2 regions of the Kitasatospora sp. NPDC057940 genome follow, and region 1 is predicted to be linked to the other one. Evidence: riboswitches for the same ligand, from Rfam matches in the RefSeq annotation. Region 1 holds a riboswitch; the other holds the start of a gene.
What was found. Region 1 has a riboswitch for guanidine ahead of ACFVTF_RS16710 (SMR family transporter). Riboswitches for the same ligand answer to the same signal wherever they lie in the genome.
Positions count from the first base shown of each region.

Region 2: linked by a shared signal. The riboswitch ahead of ACFVTF_RS15660 (MBL fold metallo-hydrolase) and the one ahead of ACFVTF_RS16710 (SMR family transporter) in region 1 are both predicted to bind guanidine.

Region 1 covers NZ_JBHVPH010000009.1:57,292-67,348, forward strand. Annotated here, with positions in the region: gene ACFVTF_RS16675 (YqgE/AlgH family protein) at 1-120, shown strand, start outside; gene ACFVTF_RS16680 (DUF3039 domain-containing protein) at 182-466, shown strand; gene ACFVTF_RS16685 (beta-N-acetylhexosaminidase) at 596-2,206, shown strand; gene ACFVTF_RS16690 (xanthine dehydrogenase family protein subunit M) at 2,517-3,383, shown strand; gene ACFVTF_RS16695 (2Fe-2S iron-sulfur cluster-binding protein) at 3,380-4,546, shown strand; gene ACFVTF_RS16700 (xanthine dehydrogenase family protein molybdopterin-binding subunit) at 4,543-6,870, shown strand; tRNA gene ACFVTF_RS16705 (tRNA-Cys) at 6,967-7,038, opposite strand; guanidine-III (ykkC-III) riboswitch at 7,124-7,190, shown strand; gene ACFVTF_RS16710 (SMR family transporter) at 7,234-7,548, shown strand; gene ACFVTF_RS16715 (MFS transporter) at 7,655-9,112, shown strand; gene ACFVTF_RS16720 (hypothetical protein) at 9,116-10,057, opposite strand, start outside.
Region 2 covers NZ_JBHVPH010000008.1:137,812-147,868, reverse strand. Annotated here, with positions in the region: gene ACFVTF_RS15690 (hypothetical protein) at 1-2,281, opposite strand, end outside; gene ACFVTF_RS15685 (DUF4132 domain-containing protein) at 2,278-3,135, opposite strand; gene ACFVTF_RS15680 (ABC transporter ATP-binding protein) at 3,327-4,112, opposite strand; gene ACFVTF_RS15675 (ABC transporter substrate-binding protein) at 4,213-5,229, opposite strand; gene fhuB (Fe(3+)-hydroxamate ABC transporter permease FhuB) at 5,335-7,500, shown strand; gene fes (enterochelin esterase) at 7,522-8,637, shown strand; guanidine-III (ykkC-III) riboswitch at 8,702-8,762, shown strand; gene ACFVTF_RS15660 (MBL fold metallo-hydrolase) at 8,775-9,629, shown strand; gene ACFVTF_RS15655 (Uma2 family endonuclease) at 9,654-10,057, opposite strand, start outside.

The DNA.
Region 1 (10,057 bases):
TGCGAGCCGGGGGACATCTCCAGCCCGGAACCGGAGCGGCTGTGGCGCTCGGTGCTGCGCCGCCAGCGCGGCCCGCTGGCGCTGCTCGCCACCTATCCGGACGACCCGACGCTGAACTGACGTACGGGCCGCCGTCGCGATACTGGCCGGGTTTCGCGGGGCGCCCATAGACTTGGCACCTATGAGCACTCTTGAGCCCGAGCGCGGCCTCGGCACCGGCACCCTGGTCGAGCCCGTCCCCCAGGTGTCCCACGGGGACGGCGACCACGAGCGCTTCGCGCACTACGTCCAGAAGGACAAGATCATGGAGAGCGCGCTCTCCGGCTCGCCCGTGGTGGCGCTCTGCGGCAAGGTCTGGGTGCCCGGGCGCGACCCGAAGAAGTACCCGGTCTGCCCGATGTGCAAGGAGATCTACGACGGCATCGGCAAGCCGCAGGGCGGCGACGACAACAAGGGCGGCAAGTAGCACCGACCGCCGCGGGCCGGTGCCCGGCGCCGTAGCGCACGGTGTGGTTGTGCACAGCGCCGTTTTGCATAGTGCCGCGTTTCCGAAGTGGTCTATGCCAGTCGTCCGGGGCGGGGGCAGGATGTCGGAATGGACCTCATTCCCGTGCCTTCGAGTGCCGTCCGCCGCCCGGACGAGGACTTCCCCCTCGACGACGCCACCACGCTGACCGCGCCGCCCGGGCTGGCCGACGCCGAGCGGTGGCTGCGCACCGCGCTGTCCGCGGCCACCGGGCTGCCGCTCGGCCCGGGCCTGCCGGGCACGGGCATCGAACTCGTCCAGGACGACGCGCTGGCCGCCGAGGCGTACCGGATCACGGTGCGCCCCGGCCACGCCCTGATAGCCGCGGGCGGGCCGGCCGGTGCGCTGTGGGGCGCGCAGACCCTGCGCCAGCTGCTCGGCCCGGACGCCTTCCGCCGTTCCCCGCTGCGCGGCACCGGCTGGGTGCTGCCCGGCGCGGACATCGAGGACGCCCCCCGGTTCGGCTGGCGCGGTGCGCTGCTCGACGTCGCCCGGCACTTCCTGCCCAAGTCGGACGTGCTGCGCTTCGTCGACCTGCTGGCCGCGCACAAGCTCAACGTGCTGCACCTGCACCTGACCGACGACCAGGGCTGGCGGGTGGAGATCAAGCGCTACCCCGGCCTGACCGAGCGCGGCGCCTGGCGGGACCGCTCGATGGTCGGCTACCGGGCCGGCCAGCGCCGCGACGACCGCCCGCACGGCGGCTACTACACCCAGGACGACCTGCGCGAGATCGTCGCCTACGCGGCCGCGCGCGGGGTCACCGTCGTCCCGGAGGTGGACCTGCCCGGGCACACCCAGGCCGCCGTCGCGGCCTACCCCGAGCTGGGCAACACCGACGTGGTGGACACCGCGGCGCTCGGCGTCTGGACGGACTGGGGCGTCAGCCACAACGTGCTCAACGCCTCCGAGGACACCCTGCGCTTCTTCGAGGGCGTGCTGGAGGAGGTCCTGGACCTCTTCCCGTCGGAGTTCATCCACCTCGGCGGCGACGAGTGCCCCAAGGAGCAGTGGAAGGACAGCGCGGCCGCCCAGGCGCGGATCCGCGAGCTCGGCCTGGCCAACGAGGACGAGCTGCAGAGCCACGTGATCCGGCACTTCGACCGCTGGCTGGCCGAGCGCGGCCGCCGGCTGATCGGCTGGGACGAGATCCTGGAGGGCGGGCTCGCCCCGGGCGCCGCCGTCTCCTCCTGGCGCGGGTTCGGCGGCGGGATCGCCGCGGCCAAGGCCGGGCACGACGTGGTGATGTGCCCCGAGCAGCACGTCTACTTCGACCACCGGCAGGCCGACGGCCCGGACGAGCCGATCCCGGTCGGCTTCGTGCGCACGCTGGAGGACGTGTACCGCTTCGAGCCGGTGCCCGGGCAGCTGGACGAGACCGCCGCCCGGCACGTGATCGGCACCCAGGCCAACCTGTGGAGCGAGTTCATGGACAGCGCCCGGGACATCGACTACCGGGCCTTCCCCCGGTTGGTGGCCTTCGCCGAGGTCGCCTGGTCCGACCTGCCCACCGATCCGGCCGCGCGCGACTACGCCGGCTTCCAGCACCGGCTGGAGACGCACCTGAAGGTGCTGGACGCGCTCGGCGTGGAGTACCGCCCGGCGGACGGCCCGCACCCCTGGCAGCGCTGGCCCGGGGTGGCCGGCCGGCCGATCGAGGGCCCGCCGCCGGTGCGCTGAGCGCGATGGACTCGCCCTGACGGGAACTTCTGAGTGGTCATCTGACGTCAAGAACAGATGAACATCTGCCCTGGTCCGGTTCGGGCCGGGGCAGATACCGCCCGGTATCCGTCCCAATCGGGCAGTCCCGTTCACCTGCCCCGAAATGATCATCGAGCATTGTGTGCCAGAGTTGCCCAACCCGGCCCGATCGCCCGTACCCTACGGGCCAGGCCGGGCTGCTGACGCGGACACCACGGCCGAAGGCCGCGGGCGGCAGCCGATCGATGAGCAAGTGGAGCACGGTGGGACCCAGGTGAACCGGACGATCATGCTGCCGGCCTCCCTCGACGAGGCCGTCGACGCGCTGGCCGCCACCCCGGCCGCGGTACCGGTGGCCGGAGCCACCGACCTGATGGAAGCCGTCAACGCCGGACGGCTACGCCCCGCCGCCCTGGTCGGCCTCGGCCGGATCACCGAACTGCGCGGCTGGCGCTACGAGGACGGCGGCACCGCCGTCCTCGGCGCCGGACTCACCCACGCCCGGATGGACCGCCCCGACTTCGCCGCGCTCATCCCCGCGCTCGCGGACGCCGCCCGCACCGCAGGCCCGCCGCAGGTCCGCAACGTCGGCACCCTCGGCGGCAACATCGTCACCGCCGCCCCGGCCGGCGACACCCTCCCGGTGCTCACCGCCCTGGAGGCCAGCGTCACCCTCGCCCGGGCCGGCGCCAGCCGCGAGGTGCCGGTCAGTCACCTGCTCACCGGCCTCGACCCGGTGCGCCCCGGCGAACTCCTCACCTGGGTGCGCGTCCCGCTGCTGCACGCCCCGCAGGTCTTCCTCAAGGCCACCGGCCGCAGCGGCCCGGCCCGCGCCACCGCCTCCGTCGCGCTGGTCCTCGACCCCGCCCGGCGCGCCGTGCGCTGCGCGGTCGGCGCCGTCGCACCGGTGCCGCTGCGCCCGCTGGAGGCCGAGGCCTGGGTCGCCGGCTGCATCGACTGGGACGGCAGCCGGGAGATCGACCCGGCCGCGACCGCCGCCTTCGGCGAGTACGTGGCCACCGCCTGCGTCCCCGACAGCTACGGCGCCGAAGGCGCCTGGGAGGCCGTGACCGAGGGGCCGAGCGCGGCCGCCATCCGGCTGCGGCGTACCGTATCGGTGCTGGCCCGACGGGCACTGGGAAGGGCGCTGAAGTGACCACAGACCCCATCGAGACCCTCGACGCCGACCCGCTCGGCCTCACCCCGCAGGTCAGCCGCGAGCTGCGCCCGTGCGCCTCCTACACCTTGCGGGTCAACGGTTTCGAACGGCCCGTCACCGACGCCTGGATCGGCGAGAGCCTGCTCTACGTGCTGCGCGAGCGGCTCGGCCTGGCCGGCGCCAAGGACGGCTGCGAGCAGGGCGAGTGCGGGGCCTGCTCGGTGCAGGTGGACGGCCAGTTGGTGGCCGGCTGCCTGGTGCCCGCCGCGCTGGCCGCCGACAGCGAGATCAACACCGTCGAGGGCCTGTCGGCCGCCGGCGGCGCGAGCGACGTCCAGCAGGCGCTGGCCGAGTCCGGCGCGGTGCAGTGCGGCTACTGCACCCCCGGCATGGCGATGGCGGTGCACGACCTGCTCCAGCGCAACCACCGCCCGACCGAGGTCGAGGCCCGCCAGGCGCTCTGCGGCAACCTCTGCCGCTGCACCGGCTACCGCGGCGTGCTGGCCGCCGTCCAGAGCATCGCCGACGCGCGCGCCGAGGACGTCGAGGAGGCGGAGGAGACGGCCTCTCCGGCCGCCGCCCAGACCGCCGCCCCGGCCGCGGGACAGCCCGCCGAACAGCCCGCCGGGGAAGCCGCCGCCGGACCGGAGCCGGCCGCCGAACCGCCGGTCTACGCCGACGCCGACGCCTGGATCGAGCACGTCCCGCAGCCGCCCGCCGAGCAGCCCCCGGCCGGCACCGACCAGCCGTACGGCGACGGCCAGGGCGGCTACGACACCGGCGTGTACGACACCGCCGTCCTGACGCCGGTCCAGGGCATCCCCGCCCAGACCGCCGACGACCAGGTGTACTACCCGCCCCAGGGCTACCCCGAGCAGCCGTACCAGGGCACCCCCGCCCACGGCACCTACGTGCCCGGCGGCTACCCGCAGCAGAACGGCTACGACGCCGGGTACGACGCCCCGGTCTACGAACCCACCCCCGCGCACGGCACGCCGCTGCCCGGGGCCGCCTTCGACGGCACGCCCCCGCACGGCACGCCGTACGTCGCCACGCCCCCGCACGGCGCCCCGGCCGGCGGCACCGCCCCGGCCGGCGTCCCGTACGGCGCCACCCCCGCCCACGGCATCCGGCTCCCCGAGGACGACCACGCATCATGACGTCGCCTACCGACATCGGCGCAGCACTCCAGCAGGACGGCGGCGAGGGCGGTGCACCGGAGCCGTTCGGCCTGGGCAGCTCACCGCTGCGCAGCGACGCGCTGCCCAAGGCGCTCGGCATCTACCCGTACGCGGCCGATCTGTGGGCCGAGGGGCTGCTCTGGGGCGCGGTGCTGCGCTCGCCGCACCCGCACGCCCGGATCAGGGGCATCGACACCGCGGCCGCGCTCGCGCTGCCCGGCGTGCACGCCGTGGTCACCGCCGCCGACCTGCCGCCCGGCCCGGACGGAAGCCCGGACGGCGCCCCGGCCGGGCCGATCGTCGCCGACCGGCCGGTGCTGGCCGCGGGCGTGGTGCGCCACCACGGCGAGCCGATCGCCGCGGTGGCCGCCGACCACCCGGACACCGCCCGGCTGGCGGTCGGTCTGATCGCGGTCGACTACGAGCCGCTGGAGGCCGTCACCGACCCCGAGCAGGCCTTCACCGCCCCGTCGCTGCACCCGGACGGCAACCTGTTCCGCCACCTGCCGCTGCGCACCGGGGACCCGGACGCGGCCGGCGAGATCATCATCGAGGGCCTCTACCAGGTCGGCCGTCAGGACCCGGCCCCGCTCGGCGCCGAGGCCGGGCTGGCCGTGCCGCGCCCGGACGGCGGCGTCGAACTGCACCTGTCCTCCACCGACCCGCACGGCGACCGCGACCGCACCGCCGCCTGCCTCGGCCTGGAGCCCGACCGGGTCCGGCTGGTGGTCACCGGCGTGCCCGGGGCCACCACCGACCGCGAGGACCTCTCCTTCCAGGTCACCCTGGCGCTGCTGGCGCTGCGCACCGGCCGCCCGGTGAAGATGACCCTCACCCGCGAGGAGTCCTTCCACACCCACCCCTCGCGCCACCCCGCGCTGCTGCGCTACCGCCACCACGCCGACGCCGAGGGCACCCTGGTGAAGGTCGAGGCGCAGATCCTGCTGGACGGCGGCGCGTACGCGGACGTCTCCGCCGAGGCGCTGGCCGCCGCCACCGCGTTCTCGGTCGGCCCGTACGTCTGCCCGAACGTCTTCGTGGACGCCTGGGCGGTGCGCACCAACAACCCGCCGGCCGGGCGGATGCGCGGCGAGGGCGCGTTGCAGGCCTGCTTCGCCTACGAGTCGCAGCTGGACCAGCTGGCCGCCCGGATCGGCGTGGACCCGGTGGAGATCCGCCGCCGCAACGCGATGTCCACCGGCGACCCGATGCCCACCGGACAGGCCGTCACCTGCCCGGCGCCGGTCGGCGCGCTGCTGGAGGCCGTCGCGGCCGAGCCGCTGCCGGCCCTGCCGGTGGACGACCCGGACGCCGAGTGGCTGCTGCCGGGCGGGCCCGGTGGCGCCGGCGACCCGGCGGCGGTGCGGCGCGGGATCGGCTACGCCGTCGGCATGGTGCACATGCTCGGCGCCGAGGGCGAGGACGAGGTCTCCACCGCCACCGTGCGGGTCAGCGGCGACCACGCCACGGTGATCTGCGCGGCCGTCGACTCCGGGCAGGGGTTCGCCACGCTGGCCCGGCAGATCGTGCAGACCGTGCTGGGCGTCAGCGAGGTGTACATCGCGCCGGCCGACAGCGACCAGTCCATCGCCGGTCCCTCCGCCCGCGGCCGGCACACCTGGGTCTCCGGCGGCGCCGTCGAGCGCGCCGCGCTGATGGTCCGCCACCAGCTGCTCCAGCCGATCGCCGCCAACTTCGGGATGTCGGTGGAACTGCTGCAGATCGCCGACGGCAAGATCACCTCGTACGACGGGGTGCTCGGCATGCCGGTCGCCGAGGCGCTGGAGGGCAAGGAGCTCTGGGCGACGGCCCAGTGCCGCCCGCACCCCACCGAGCCGCTGGACGAGTCCGGGCAGGGCGACGCCTTCGTGTCGATCGCGTTCTGCGCGATGCGCGCGGTGGTGGACGTGGACATCGAGCTGGGCGCCGTCCGGGTGGTCGAGATGACGGTCGCCCAGGACGTCGGCCGGGCGCTGAACCCGCGGCAGATCGAGGACCGGATCGAGGCGGGCGTGGCCCAGGGCGTCGGCCTGGCGCTGCTGGAGGACCTGCGCACCGAGGGCGGCGTGCTGCTGAACCCCTCGCTCACCGGCTACCGGCTGCCCACCGCGCTGGACACCCCGCAGGTGCGGATCGCCGCCCTGCTGGAGGAGCGGGACGTGGTCGCCACCTTCGGGGCCAAGGCGGTCAGCGCCGCCCCCGCGGTGGTCGCCCCGGCGGCCGTGGCCGCCGCCGTCCGGGCGGCCACCGGCCTGCCGGTCGGCCGGCTGCCGATCCGGCCGGAGGACGCGGTCGCGGTCTGACGGCCGGGGGCGGCGGTTTCGGCCGACCGCCCCGGAAATACCGTAAACAGGAATTGCCGGTCGACGGAATGTCGACCGGCAATTCCATTTCCGGCGAGGCCATGACGGGAATCGAACCCGTGTACACCGCTTTGCAGACGGTTCCCTAAGCCACTCGGGCACACGGCCAGTGAATTCATAGTGGCGGAATGCGCGGGGGGCCGTCAACGGCGGAATGTAAATTCTGTATGGCGGCTTGTGCTACGGTCGGAACCAGGTGGCCGGTCGCCCGGCCGCCCCGGACGAGCGCGTCGTACCCGGTGACGACAAGACGGCGCAGTTCAGCGGCAATCCGGCCGCTGTGGACTGCGGAGGTAGGCCGTCATGGCATGGCTCGTTCTGATCATCTCGGGTGTCCTGGAGACCGTGTGGGCGGTGGCCCTGGAGTCGTCCAAGGGCTTTTCCCGGCTCACCCCCAGCCTCGTCTTCGGTGTGGCCCTGCTGCTGAGCATGGGCGGGCTGGCGTACGCGATGCGCACCATTCCGATCGGCACCGGCTACGCGGTCTGGGTCGGCATCGGCGCGGTCGGCACCGCGCTCTACGGCATGGCCGTCCTGGGGGACGCGGTGACGGCGGCCCGGATCGGCTGCCTGCTGCTCATCGTCTCCGGCGTGGTCGGCCTGAAGGTGCTCCACTGACCTCCGCCTGAGCTTCCCCCTGACCCTGGTCCTAAGCCCTGCGGACTAGCTGATCACCGACTCGGGTCAGGGGTCATGAAGCTAGACGGCCCTTACGATGTTACGTATGACCACTGCCTCCCCCACCTCGGTCGACTCCGCCTCGATACCCTCCGAACCCGACCCCGGTGGCGGGGTCCTCAGCGGCCGCTACCGCGCTCTGACGCTGGGGATCGTGTCGGTGGTCCTGGTGATCGCCTTCGAGGCGACCGCCGTCAACACCGCGATGCCGACCGCGGCCCGCCAGCTGAACGGCATCGGGCTGTACGCCTTCGCCTTCTCCGGATACTTCACCACCACGCTGTTCGCGCTGGTCGTCTCCGGGCAGTGGTGCGACCGGCGCGGGCCGATGCAGCCGCTGTTCACCGGCATCGCGGTGTTCGGCGCGGGACTGGTGGTGGCCGGGACGGCGCCGGGCATGTGGGTGTTCGTGGCCGGGCGGGCGATCCAGGGCCTGGGCGGCGGGCTGGTGATCGTCGCGCTGTACGTGGTGGTCGGCCGGGCCTTCCCGGAGCGGCTGCGGCCGGCGGTGTTCGCGGCCTTCTCCTCGGCCTGGGTGCTGCCCTCCATCGTCGGGCCGCTGGTCTCCGGCGCGATCACCCAGCACCTCGGCTGGCGCTGGGTGTTCCTGGCCGTGCCGGTGCTGATCCTGCTGCCGCTGGCCGTGATGGGCCCCGCGCTGGCCCGCTCCGAGCGGGAGCACCCGGTGGCCAGGGGCGCGGAGTTCGACCGCCGGCGCACCCTGCTGGCCGCGATGGCGGCGCTCGGTGCCGGCCTGCTGCAGTACGCGGGCGGGCGGCACGACCTGATCGGGCTGCTCCCCGGGGTCGTCGGGGCGGCGCTGCTGGTGCCGGCCGTCCTGGGGCTGCTGCCCCGGCGGACGCTGCGGGCCGGGCGGGGGCTGCCGGCGGTGATCCTGCTGCGCGGACTGGCGGCCGGGGCGTTCCTCGGGGCCGAGGCCTTCGTCCCGCTGATGATGACCACCGAGCGCGGCCTCTCGCCGACGATGTCGGGGCTCACCCTGACCAGCGGCGGGCTCACCTGGGCGCTGGGCTCCTGGTTGCAGGGGCGGCCGGGGGCCGAGCGCTACCGCGAGGCGATGATCCGGGGCGGGTTCGTGCTGACCGCGGTGGCGATCGCGGGCGCCGCGCTGGTGCTGGTCCCGGCGGTGCCGGCCTGGGTGGCGGCGGTGGCCTGGGGCGTCGGCGGCATCGGGATGGGACTGACCGTCGCGAGCGTCAGCGTGCTGATGATGAAGCTCTCCGCGCCGGAGGACGCCGGGGTGAACTCGGCGGCCCTGCAGATGAGCGACGCGCTGGGCAACGTCCTGCTGACGGGCCTGGCGGGGGTGATGTTCGCGGTGCTGGGCGGCGGCTCGCTCGCCGCCGCCCACGAGGGCGCCGGGGCCACCGCCTCGGCCGGGGCCACCGGGTCGCCCGCGGCGTTCGCGGTGATCCTGCTGGCCATGGCCGGCGTGGCGCTGCTGGGGGCGCTGCTCGCCGGCCGGGTCCGGGTCAGGTCCTGAGGGTCAGCCGGCAGCGGCGGCGGAGGGCACCGGCGGTGCCCCGGGGGTGCCGAGGAAGGCCTCCCAGCCGCCGGTCGGCGCCTGGCCCGGGGCGAGGCCCTGGAGCTTGCGCAGCACCGCGGTGTCCTGGGCGTCCAGCCAGTCCACCAGTTGGCGGAACGAGACCAGCCGGACCTCCGGCTTGTCCGCGATCGTCCGGAGCACGTCCTCGACGGCGTTCATGTAGATGCCGCCGTTCCACTCCTCGAAGTGGTTGCCGATGACGTAGGGCGCCCGGTTGCCGTTGTAGGTGCGGTCGAAGCCCAGCAGGTAGGCGTCGCGGGCCTGGGCCTGGAAGCCCGGGTAGAGCGCCGGGTCGGCCTTGGTGTTGGGGCCGCACTGGTTGTACATGATGTTGTAGTCCATCGACAGCACCTGGAAGGTGTGCCCGGGGAAGGGGATGGACTGCAGCGGGAGGTCCCAGAGCGCGCCGCCCTGGATCTTCTGCGGCCACACCTGGGTGCCGTTGCCGCTGCTGTCGTAGCGCCAGCCGCGCTTGACCGCGGTGGGCAGCAGGTTGCGCTGGCCCTCCAGGCAGGGGGTGCGGCTGCCGACCAGCTCCCTGCGGTAGTCGAAGGGCAGCGCGGGCAGGTCGGTGAAGCCGGTGTTGGTGCGCCAGTTCGTCACGAAGTCCATGGCCTGCTGGATCTCGCTGTCCCAGTCCTCCGGGGACCACTTGCCGACGCCGGTGGCGCCGCAGAAGTGGCCGTTGAAGTGGGTGCCGATCTCGTGGCCCTCCAGCCAGGCCGCGTGCACGTTCTCCAGGGTGTCGTGGATGTGCTGGTCGGTGAGGTAGCCGATCTCGGAGGCGCCGACCTTGTGCTGCGGGGGGCGGTAGAGGTCCTTCTTGGACTCGGGCAGCAGGTAGAGGCCGCTGAGGAAGAAGGTCATCGAGGCGTTGTGCTC
Region 2 (10,057 bases), on a different contig from region 1:
CGGCGCCGCCCTGGCCGTAGCGCAGCGTCCAGTGGCCGGTGCCGTCGCTGAGGACCCGGTGTTCGCCGGGCATCCGGGTGTCGCCGGGGTGCAGCGGGCGTTCGCCGGTGGTGCGGCCGCCGCCGGGCAGCGGGAGGGAGGGGGGCTCGGGATCCCGGTCGCCGTAGTAGTAGCCGGCGATGGACTCGCCGGTGAGTTCGATGACCTCGTCGGGCCGGCTGGACCAGTAGGCGTGCTGCTTTCCGTCCTGGTACCAGGCGACGAGGAGTTCGCCGTCGACGAAGCGCAGCCGGGGCTGGTTCCAGCGCTCCTTCGCCGGGGGCAGGCGCAGGGTGTGCTCCAGCAGGACGCCCTGCGGGCCGACCACGACGGCCTGGTCGTGGCGGGCGAGGATCAGGTGCGGCCAGGCGTCCTCGACGATCAGGCCGGTGAGGCGCCCGCCGTTGAGGCCGGGGGCGGCGGGCGACTCGGAGTCCGGTCCGGCGGAGTCGGGGTCCGCGGTGTCCGCAGGGTCCGCGGGGTCCGCGGGCTTGGCGGGGTCGGCCGGGTCGGTGAGCTTGGCCACGGCCTCTTCCAGGGCGGGCCAGCCGAGTTCGTCGAGGATGCCGGCGCCGAGCGCCCCGGCGAGCAGGCCGGTGACGTCGAGGGCGGCGATCCGCTCGGCGGCGGCCGGGGCGACGGCCCGCACGGCGGTGCGGTACGGGCTCAGCGACTGCACCAGGTCGGCGGCGGCGGCCAGGCCGCGGGCGGCGGTCAGCTCGTCGGCCCGGAGTTCGGCCCACTCCTCGAACAGGCGGCGCAGCAGCGGCAGGGCGGGCACCTGCCGCTTGACGGCGGTGTCCCAGGCGGGCGGGGTGGCGGCGAGCAGGGCGGGCCGGAAGCGCGGGTCGGCGGCGACGGCCGCGAGGCCGGTGCTGTCGGCGCCGCACTGGTCGACCCAGTCCTTGAGGTCGAACCGGTGGGTGGCCGACGGGTCGGCGACGGGCACGCCGTCGGCGAGCAGCTGGTCCAGCAGGTCGAGCTGCGTCCGGCTGCGGCGGACGTCGGTGTACAGGTCCACCGGGACCCCGTCGGCCCGCAGCCGCTCGGCCATCCGGCCGGCCAGGGCGACGGTGGCGGCGCAGCTGGGCCGGGAGCGCCAGCCGCGCCCGAGGTGGTGGCACCAGCGCTGGAGCCACGCGGCGGCAGGCTCGGCGCCCTCGGTGCGCGGGCCGGTGAGCAGCTGTTCGGCTCCGGTCTCGGCGAGCAGGTCGAGCCAGGCGGTGTCGTTCAGGGCGGTGTCGGTGCCGGCCGGGTCGGGCATCAGCTCCAGCAGGCGGGCCCGGACCGCCGGGTCGCGCCGGCCGAGTTCGGTCAGGGAGCCGTGCCAGGACTTCCAGAACGCGCCGGGCGCCCGGTTGACGCCCGGGGCGGCCAGCAGTTCGGCGAGCAGCGCCTGTTCGTGCTCGGCGCGGTCCAGCCCGGCGGCCTTGATCAGCGCGCGGGCGTCCTCGGCGACCCCGGCGTAGGGGGCCATGCCGGCGGCGGAGCGCTCGGTGCACAGCTGGCGGAAGCGCTGCCAGGCGGTCAGCGCGTCGAGCCGCCCGGCGAGCTCCTTGACGTACTGGCGCAGGGACTTGACGGTGAGCGCGCCGGCCAGGGCGAACTCCAGGAAGACGGCGCGCAGCCGTTCCTCGTCGACCGTCAGGCGGTAGGTGCGCTCGGCCTCGCGGGCCTTGCCGAAGTAGCTGGCGGCGTAGGTCTGGTTGCCGTGGGCGAGGAAGATCCGGCCGACCTCCTCGCAGAAGGTGGGCAGGAAGTGCGGCACGGCGCGGCCGAGACGGGCGGCCAGCTCCTCGAACCCGTCCTTGGCGGTGCCGGGCTTGGACCGGGCCTGGCGGGAGAGCCGTTCCATCTCCTTGACCAGGGCGAGCGCGTGGTGCCCGTTGGCCGGGTCGTGGACCAGCGCCCAGGCGGGGAAGCCGAGCGCCTCCTGGCGGACCTGGCCGACCTCGGCGGGCGCGCCGTCGGGGACCAGCCCGAGGAAGTCGACGGCGAGGTCCTCGGCCGGTCCGAGCGCGCCGGGGACCAGCCGGACGATCCGGCGCCCGTCGAGCGCGGGGTGGGTGTAGGCGCGGGCGGTGAGCACGTCGGCGGCGCTGTCGGGGCGGCCGGCGCCGGGCAGGGTGCCGGGCGGGAGCACGGCCCCCGCGTCGAGCAGCCGCTCGTGCGGCCCGGTGCCCTGGGCGGCCGCCCGGTCGGCGTCCTGAACGGCCCTCTGGTCGAGTCCGGTGGCGGTCATGCGGCGTCCTCCCCTTCGATGGTGCGGCCTGCGTACAGTGCGGCGGCCATCCGCATGCCCTCGGACCAGGCGATCGGGCCGACCTCGGCGAGCGGCAGCACCCGGCCGTCCGGGCCCGCCCAGCTGAGCGCGCCCGTCTCGCAGGCGTCGTACTCGTAGTAGTCGCCCACCCAGACGCGGGCCTCGACGGTGCGCCCCGCCTCCACCACGGGCTGGACGGCGGAGCCGCCGCGCACCCGGTGGCCGAGCCGGGCGCAGCGCCCGAGCAGCTCGCGCAGCTCCCGGTAGCGGCCGCCGGCGTAGGTGGCGACCTCGGTGCCGGCCGGCAGTTCGTCCGGCCGGTGCCAGACCTCCCGGTAGAGCTGCGGCACGCGCTGGGAGACGCCGATCTCGACGGCGAACTCGCGCAGGTCGTCGAGGTCCGGGAGCAGCACGGGGTGGGGTATCAGGATCTCGCCGTCGGTGAGCCGGACGGTGTCGCCGTCCAGGTCCACCAGGCCGATCCCGCGCTCGGCGTCCGCACCGCGCAGGAAGCCGGCGACGGCGCCGTCCGGGCCGGTGACCACCAGGTCGCGCAGGACGGCCTGCCAGGCCTCGTCCGCCCAGACCGCGGTCAGCACGGCGGCGGGCACCGGCAGCGAGCGGACCATCCACCGCTCGACGTCCTCCTGGCAGCGCCGCTCGTGCGCGGCCAGCCACTCGGTGAGCTGCCTGAGCTGGACGACCACCGGATCGTCACCGAGCTTCGACGGCAGGGACTTCAACTCGCGGCCCGCCGCGTTGCGGCAGACCACCTTGCCCTCCCCGTCGAGCGCGACGCGGTACCCTCCCGCGCCTGTTTCCACCCATGCCACGGACGTCTCCTCCCACCTGCCGGTTTGCGATGCGAGGAACGTAGCGAGGCCCACTGACAAAGCGGCGCCCGCGGAGGCCGTTCCGCGGCCTCCGGGGCGCAAACCCGTCGAACGAGTGAACGGGGCAGGCGACCCGCCGCCTGCCCCGCCACCCGTCTCCCGTCGCCCGTCAGGTCGGGCCTGACGTAGCGTCAACTCACTGGCGCCGCCCGGGGAACGATCACCGGCGCGCCGTCGCCGGGGGCGGCGAGCACGTCGCTGTCGATGTCGTACAGCGCGCGCACGAGCGGCGCGTCGACCACCTCGCGGGGCGGGCCGCAGGCCACCACCGAGCCGTCGCGCAGGGCGACGACCAGGTCGGCGTAGCGGGCCGCCGCCGCGAGGTCGTGCAGCACCATGACGACCGTCCGCCCGCCGGCGGCGACCTCCCGGACCAGCTCCAGCACCTCGACGGCGTGCCCGAGGTCGAGCGCGCTGGTGGGTTCGTCGAGCAGCACGACGGGCGCGTCCTGGGCGAGCACCATGGCGAGCCAGCAGCGCTGCCGCTGGCCGCCGGAGAGGCGGTCCAGCCGGCGGTCGGCGAGTTCCTCGACGCCGGTGGCGCGCAGCGCCCCGGCGGTGAGCCGCTCGTCGTCGGCCGACCACTGGCGGAAGAGCCCCTGGTGCGGGTGGCGGCCGTAGCGGACGAGTCCGGCGACGGTGACCGCCTCGGGGGCCTGCGGGCTCTGCGGGAGCAGCGCGACCCGGTGCGCGGCCTGGCGCGGCCGCAGCCGCCAGACGTCCTCGCCGCCGACCAGCACCCGCCCGCCCTCCGGCCGGTGCAGCCGGGCGACGGCCCGCAGCAGGGTGGACTTGCCGCAGCCGTTCGGGCCGACGACGGCCACCACCCGGCCGGCCGGGACGGTGAGGTCGACGCCGGCGAGCACCGGGCGGCCGGGGCCGTAGCCGGCGGTGAGGCCCTGGATCGTCAACTCCATCGCGGTTTCCTTCGGTTGGAGGGGGCTGCGGGCCGGCCGGCGAGGTGCCGGCCGGCCGGGCACGGGCCCGGACGAGGGCCCGACAGCGAACGCGGACCGGTCAGGAGGCGGCGAGCGCCTTGCCGATGTCGCCGATGACCACGTCGGCCGCGAGCGGCCCGCCGCGGGTGGACCAGACCGAACCGTCCACGGTGACGGCGTGCTTGTTCTTCACCGCGCCCAGCTCCTGGTAGGCGGGCTTGGACTGGACGTCCTTGAGCGCGGTCTTGCCGTCGTCGGTGAGGGTGGACAGGAACAGCCAGTCGCCGTCGATCTCGGCGAGCTTCTCCAGGCTGAGCGCCGGGCTGTGCGCGTTGCCGTCCTTGTCCTGCGCGGCCGGGCGGGTGAGGCCCATGTCGAGGGCGACGCCGCTGGCGAACTGCTTCTTCTCCATCCAGCTCGGCCCGGTCGGGTTCCAGCGGACGATGGAGACGGCCGCGCCCTTGTTCTTGCCGAGGTCTCCGCCGGCCTTGGCGGCCTTGGCCTCGTAGTCGGCGATCACCTTGTTGCTCTGGTCGAGCTTGTTGACGGCGTTTCCGATGCCGCGGAAGGCGAGCTTCCAGTCGTCGGTGGGCGCCATGGTGACGAGGGTGGCGGGGGTGATCTCGCGCAGCTGCTTGAGCATCTGCTCGTCCTGCATGTCGCCGGCCAGGATGAGGTCGGGCTTGGCGGCGATGACCTTGTCCATCACGGGCTGCAGCAGGTTGCCGACCACCGGGACGCCCTGGACCTTGTCCTTGAGGTAGGCGGGCGGCTCGTTGAGCCCCTGGCCGTTGGTGATGCCGACGGGCTTGACGCCGAGGGCGAGCACCGCGTCGAGGTCCTCCTGGGTGAGGGTGACGATCCGCTGGGGCGCGGCGGGGATCTCGACGGCCTTGCCGGTCGCGTCCTTGACGGTGCGCTTGCCACCGGCCGCGTCCGCAGCCGGGCTGCCGGCGGCGGAGGAGGAGCCCGCGGAGCCCGAGGAGGACCCGGAGGAGCCGCACCCGGCGAGCAGGAGGGCGGCCGCCCCGGTGACGGCCAGCGCCCGGGCCGCACGGCGGCGGACGGGGTGGAGCGGGCTCTGGGCGAACGGCATGGGTGCCTCCGGGCAGCGGTGGTACGGGGGTTGGGCGGCGTCCGGGCGACCCGGCACGATGACGGTGCCCACAGGACGATGCGCTCATTAGGTTAGCCTTACCTTATGACATTGTCGCAAGTGGGCGCCCCTCGGGAGTCCCGCACCGAGCCGGACGCCCCGCCGCCACCGACGCCACCGCGCGGGGACGGCCGCCGCGCCGCCTGGCCGATCGCCCTCGGCGCGGTCGCGGTCCTGCTCGCCCTCGCCGCGCTCTCGCTGTCCGTCGGCGCCGGAGAGGTCGGCCCCGGGCGGGTGCTGGACTACCTGTTGGACCGCCACGGCGCCCGCGCGGACGGCCGGCTCGCCCTCGTCGTCGGCGACCTGCGCCTGCCCCGCACGGCCACCGCCCTGCTGGTCGGCGCCGCGCTCGGGGTCGCCGGGGCGCAGTTGCAGTCCGTCACCCGCAACCCGCTCGCCGAGACCGGACTGCTCGGCGTCAACGCCGGCGCCTCGCTGGGAGTCGTGCTCGGCATCGCCGTGCTCGGCGTCCAGACCTCGTACGGGTACCTGGCCTTCGCCTTCGGCGGCGCCGTGCTCGCCAGCACGCTGGTGCTGCTCATCGCGGGCGCCCGGGGCGGGTCCCCGATGCGGCTGGTGCTCGGCGGCTCCGCGGTCGGCGCCACCTTCGGCGGGCTCACCGGCGTGCTGATCGTCAACTCGCCCGAGGCGTACGACCGGTACCGGGTGTGGGTGCTGGGCTCGCTGGCCGGGGTGGAGGGCTGGACGACGCTGCGCCAGCTCGCCCCGGTGCTCGGCGTGGGCTTCCTGCTCGCCCTGCTCGCCACCCGGCCGCTCACCGCGCTCGCGCTCGGCGACGACCTCGCCCGCGGCCTCGGCCACCGGCCCGGCGCCACCCGGGCCGCCGTCGCCTTCGCCGTCACCCTGCTGACCGCCTCGGCCGTCGCGCTGGCCGGCCCGATCTCCTTCCTCGGCCTGCTCGCCGGGTTCCTGGCGCGGGCCGTCGCCGGCCCCAGGGTCGGGCAACTCACCGTGCTCGCCGGACTGTTCGGCGCCGCCGTGCTCACCGGGGCCGATGTGCTGGCCCGGGTGGTGGCCCGCCCGTTCGAGGCGCCGGTGTCGGTGATCGTCTCCCTGGTCGGCGCCCCCGCGCTGATCGCGATCGTCCGCTCCCGCCGGACCGCCGCGCTCGGCATGGCCGACCCGGCCGAGGCCGCCCCCGTCCGGCGGTCCGAGCCGCCCGCGCCCAAACCCGACCTGGTGGTGCGGCGCGGCGCCTGGTCGCTGCTGCTCCCCCGCCGGGCACTGCTCGCCTCGCTCGCCCTGGCCGCGGCGCTGCTCGCCGTCGTCGTCGTGTCCGCCCACGCCGGGCAGAGCGAACTCGGCCTCGGCCGCACCCTCCAGGCCGTGTTCGGCTACGGCGACCGGCTGGACGTGCTGCTGGTGCAGAAGTTCCGGCTCGGCCGGATCGTCGCAGGGCTCGCCGCCGGCGCCGCCCTCGGCCTGGCCGGCTGCCTCACCCAGACCCTCGCCCGCAACCGCCTCGCCACCCCCGAACTGCTCGGCGTCAACGACGGCGCCACCGCCGCCGTCCTGATCTCCGCCACCGTCTCCGGTACCTTCGGCGCCTGGTGGGCCGGCCCGCTCGGCGCGCTGGCCGCCGTCCTGGTCGTCACCCTGGTCTCCGGCGGGCTCGGCGCGCAGGGCTACCGGGTGCTGGTCGTCGGCCTCGCGATGTCCGCGCTCGCCTCGGCCGTCATCCAGGTCGCGCTCGCCCGCCGCTCGCTCAACTCGGCCGGCTCGCTGTACGTCTGGACCTCCGGCAGCCTCAACGGGCGGGACTACGCCATCGCCACCCCGGTCCTGATCGGGCTGGCCGTGCTCGTGCCGCTCGCCCTGGCGGTGGCCCGGCGGCTGGCGGTGCTGCGCTTCGACGACAGCGTGGCCGCCTCGCTGGGCGTCGACCCGGGCCGGGTCCGGCTCGGCTGCCTGCTGCTGGCCGTCGCGCTGGCCGGGCTGGCCGTCGGCGTGTGCGGGCCGGTCGGCTTCGTCGCGCTGGCCGCGCCCGTGATCGCCGGGCGGCTGGCCGGGCCGGCGCGCGTGCCGGTCCTCGGCTCGGCGCTGACCGGCGCCGTCCTCGTCGTGCTCGCCGACACCGTGGGGCGGGTGCTGATCGGCGGGGTGGAGATCCCCGTCGGCATCGTCACCACCGTCCTCGGCGGCCCCTTCCTGCTCTGGGTGCTGCTCGGCCGCAAGGGCACCCCCGCCTAACCTCCCCGAGGAGTCCCGCAGATGGAAACCCTTCCCCTCGTCGAGCCCGATCCGGCCGACCCCGCCTACCGCCTGGTCACCTTCGTGCACGAGGACGCGTCGTGCGACGGCGTGCTCGCCCTCCTGCACACCGTCACCGACAAGGACCGGCACGCCGGCGACCTCGCCCCGCACCTGATGACCCGCCGCGACGACGGCCGCTGGTCGATCACCTACCGGCTGCGCGCCGACCACCGGGCGTCCTACCAGCTGTACCCGTTCCGGGGGGACGCCCCCGGCACCGCCCGGGCGGACTGGCTGCGCGTCCTCGACCACGCCCGCCCCGACCCGCACGACGCCGCCCCCCGGCTGCCCGCCCGCGACGGGCGCCACCCGTCGTCCGTGCTCAGCCTGCCCGACGCCCCCGCCCAGCCGTACGTCCGGCGGCGCGACGGCGTGCCGCGCGGGCGGACGGTGGCCCACGAGGTGGCCGGGCGGCGGGTGGACGTCCACCTCCCCGCCGGGGGCGGGCCCTCCGCCGGCGGCGGGCCGTTCGCGGTGGCCGTGCTGCTGGACGGCGAGATGTGGGGCGAGGTGCTGTCGGTCGGCGACACCCTCGACAACCTGACGGCGGACGGCGCCATCCCGCCCACCGTCGCCCTGCTCGTCCACACCATGGGCCCCTGCCGGCCCGACGACCTCAGCTGCAACCCGGCCTTCGTCGACCTCCTCGCCGACCGCCTCCTCCCCTGGGCGGCGGCGGAGTTCGGCACCACCACCGACCCGGCCGACACCGTCATCGCCGGCCAGAGCGCGGGCGGCCTCACCGCCGCCTTCGCCGCGTTCCGGCGCCCCGACCGCTTCGGCGGCGCGCTCTGCCAGTCCGGTTCCTTCTGGTGGCCGGACGAGACCGAGTTCGACGAGGGCAGTGAGTGGCTGACCCGCCAATTCGCCCGCGAGCAGCGGCGGGAGGCCCGGTTCTACGTCGAGGTCGGCCTCCAGGAGTGGATGCTGCTCCCGCAGAACCGCCACCTGCGCGACGTCCTCACCGCCCGCGGCTACGACCTCGCGTACCGCGAGTTCAACGGCGGCCACGACTACGCCTGTTGGCGCGGCGGGCTGGCGGACGGACTGGCGCACCTGCTCGGGGCTGCCTGACGGTCCCCACCGGATCGGCGGACCGGCGCGCGGCGACGGGGGCGTGCTAGCGTCCCGGTGGCGGCGCGCCGGTGACCGCCCCGGACGAGATGTGCGCCGTACCCGGCCCGCCAAGACGACGCACCGAAGGAGACGTCATGGCCGCCGGTGCCCCGATCGCCCGTCCGCTCGACGTGCGGTGGATCCACGGGTCCCCGTCCGCGAAGCACAACGCGGACCCGGACATCCAGGTCCACGCGTACGACGAGCACACCGTCATCCTGCGGCAGAACAAGGCGGTCAACTACGAGGCGCCGTTCCTGTTCCTGCTGTTCGGGGGCGAGCGGGCCGTCCTGATCGACACCGGGGCCACCGCCTCCGCCGCGTACTTCCCGCTGCGCACCGTGGTCGACGGGCTCATCGACCGGTGGCTCGCCGACCACCCCCGCGACGGCTACGGACTGCTCGTCCTGCACACCCACCCGCACGGCGACCACGTCGCGGGCGACGGACAGTTCGCCGACCGGCCCGCGACGACCCTGGTCGGCGCCGACCCGGCCACGGCCTGGCCGTACTTCGGCTTCGACCAGGACCCGGACGCCGTCGCGCGGGTGGACCTGGGCGGCGGCCGGGTGCTCGAATGCCTGGCCACCCCGGGCCACCACCCGGCGGCCGTCACCTACTACGACCCGTGGACGGGCCTGCTGCTCACCGGCGACACCGTCTACCCGGGCCGCCTCTACATCGACGACTGGCCGGCCTTCACCCGCACCGTCGACCGGCTGATCGACTTCGCCGAACGCCGCCCGGTGACGCACCTGCTCGGCTGCCACATCGAGATGACCCGCACCCCCGGCGTCGACTACCCCATCCGCACGACCCACCAGCCCGACGAGCCGCCCCTGCAGCTGACCGTCGGACACCTCCGGGCCATCCGCACCGCACTCGCCGACCTCGGCGACCGGCCGCGCCGGCACGCCCTGCCCGACCTGATCCTCTGGCCGAGCGCCTGAGCCCATCGGCCGGGCGCCCGGTGATCAGTCCTTGTACGGGACGAGCCGCGAGAGGTCCAGTTCGAAGCCGAACGGATCGGGAACCCTGATCGTCCCGCCGAACTCCCGCTCGGTCCTCGTGTGGTACCGGTCGTGGTTCGGCTCGGAGAACAGCGTGACCGTCTGCTGCCGCGGGTCCACGATCAGGTAGAGCGGGAAGCCCATGCGCGGGTAGTCGCGGACCTTCCCCGTCCAGTCGTTCTCGGGATTGGACGGGGAGACGATCTCGACCGCGATCAGGGCCAGCTCGGCGGGGATGTCGTGGCCGGCCAGGTCGATGACGTCCTCGGGCAGGTAGGTGAGGTCGGGATTGCGCACGGAGCCGACCTCGGGTGAGGAGAGGTCACTGTTCCCGGTGGGGAAGTAGCCGGGAGGGCAGTGCGCCTCGA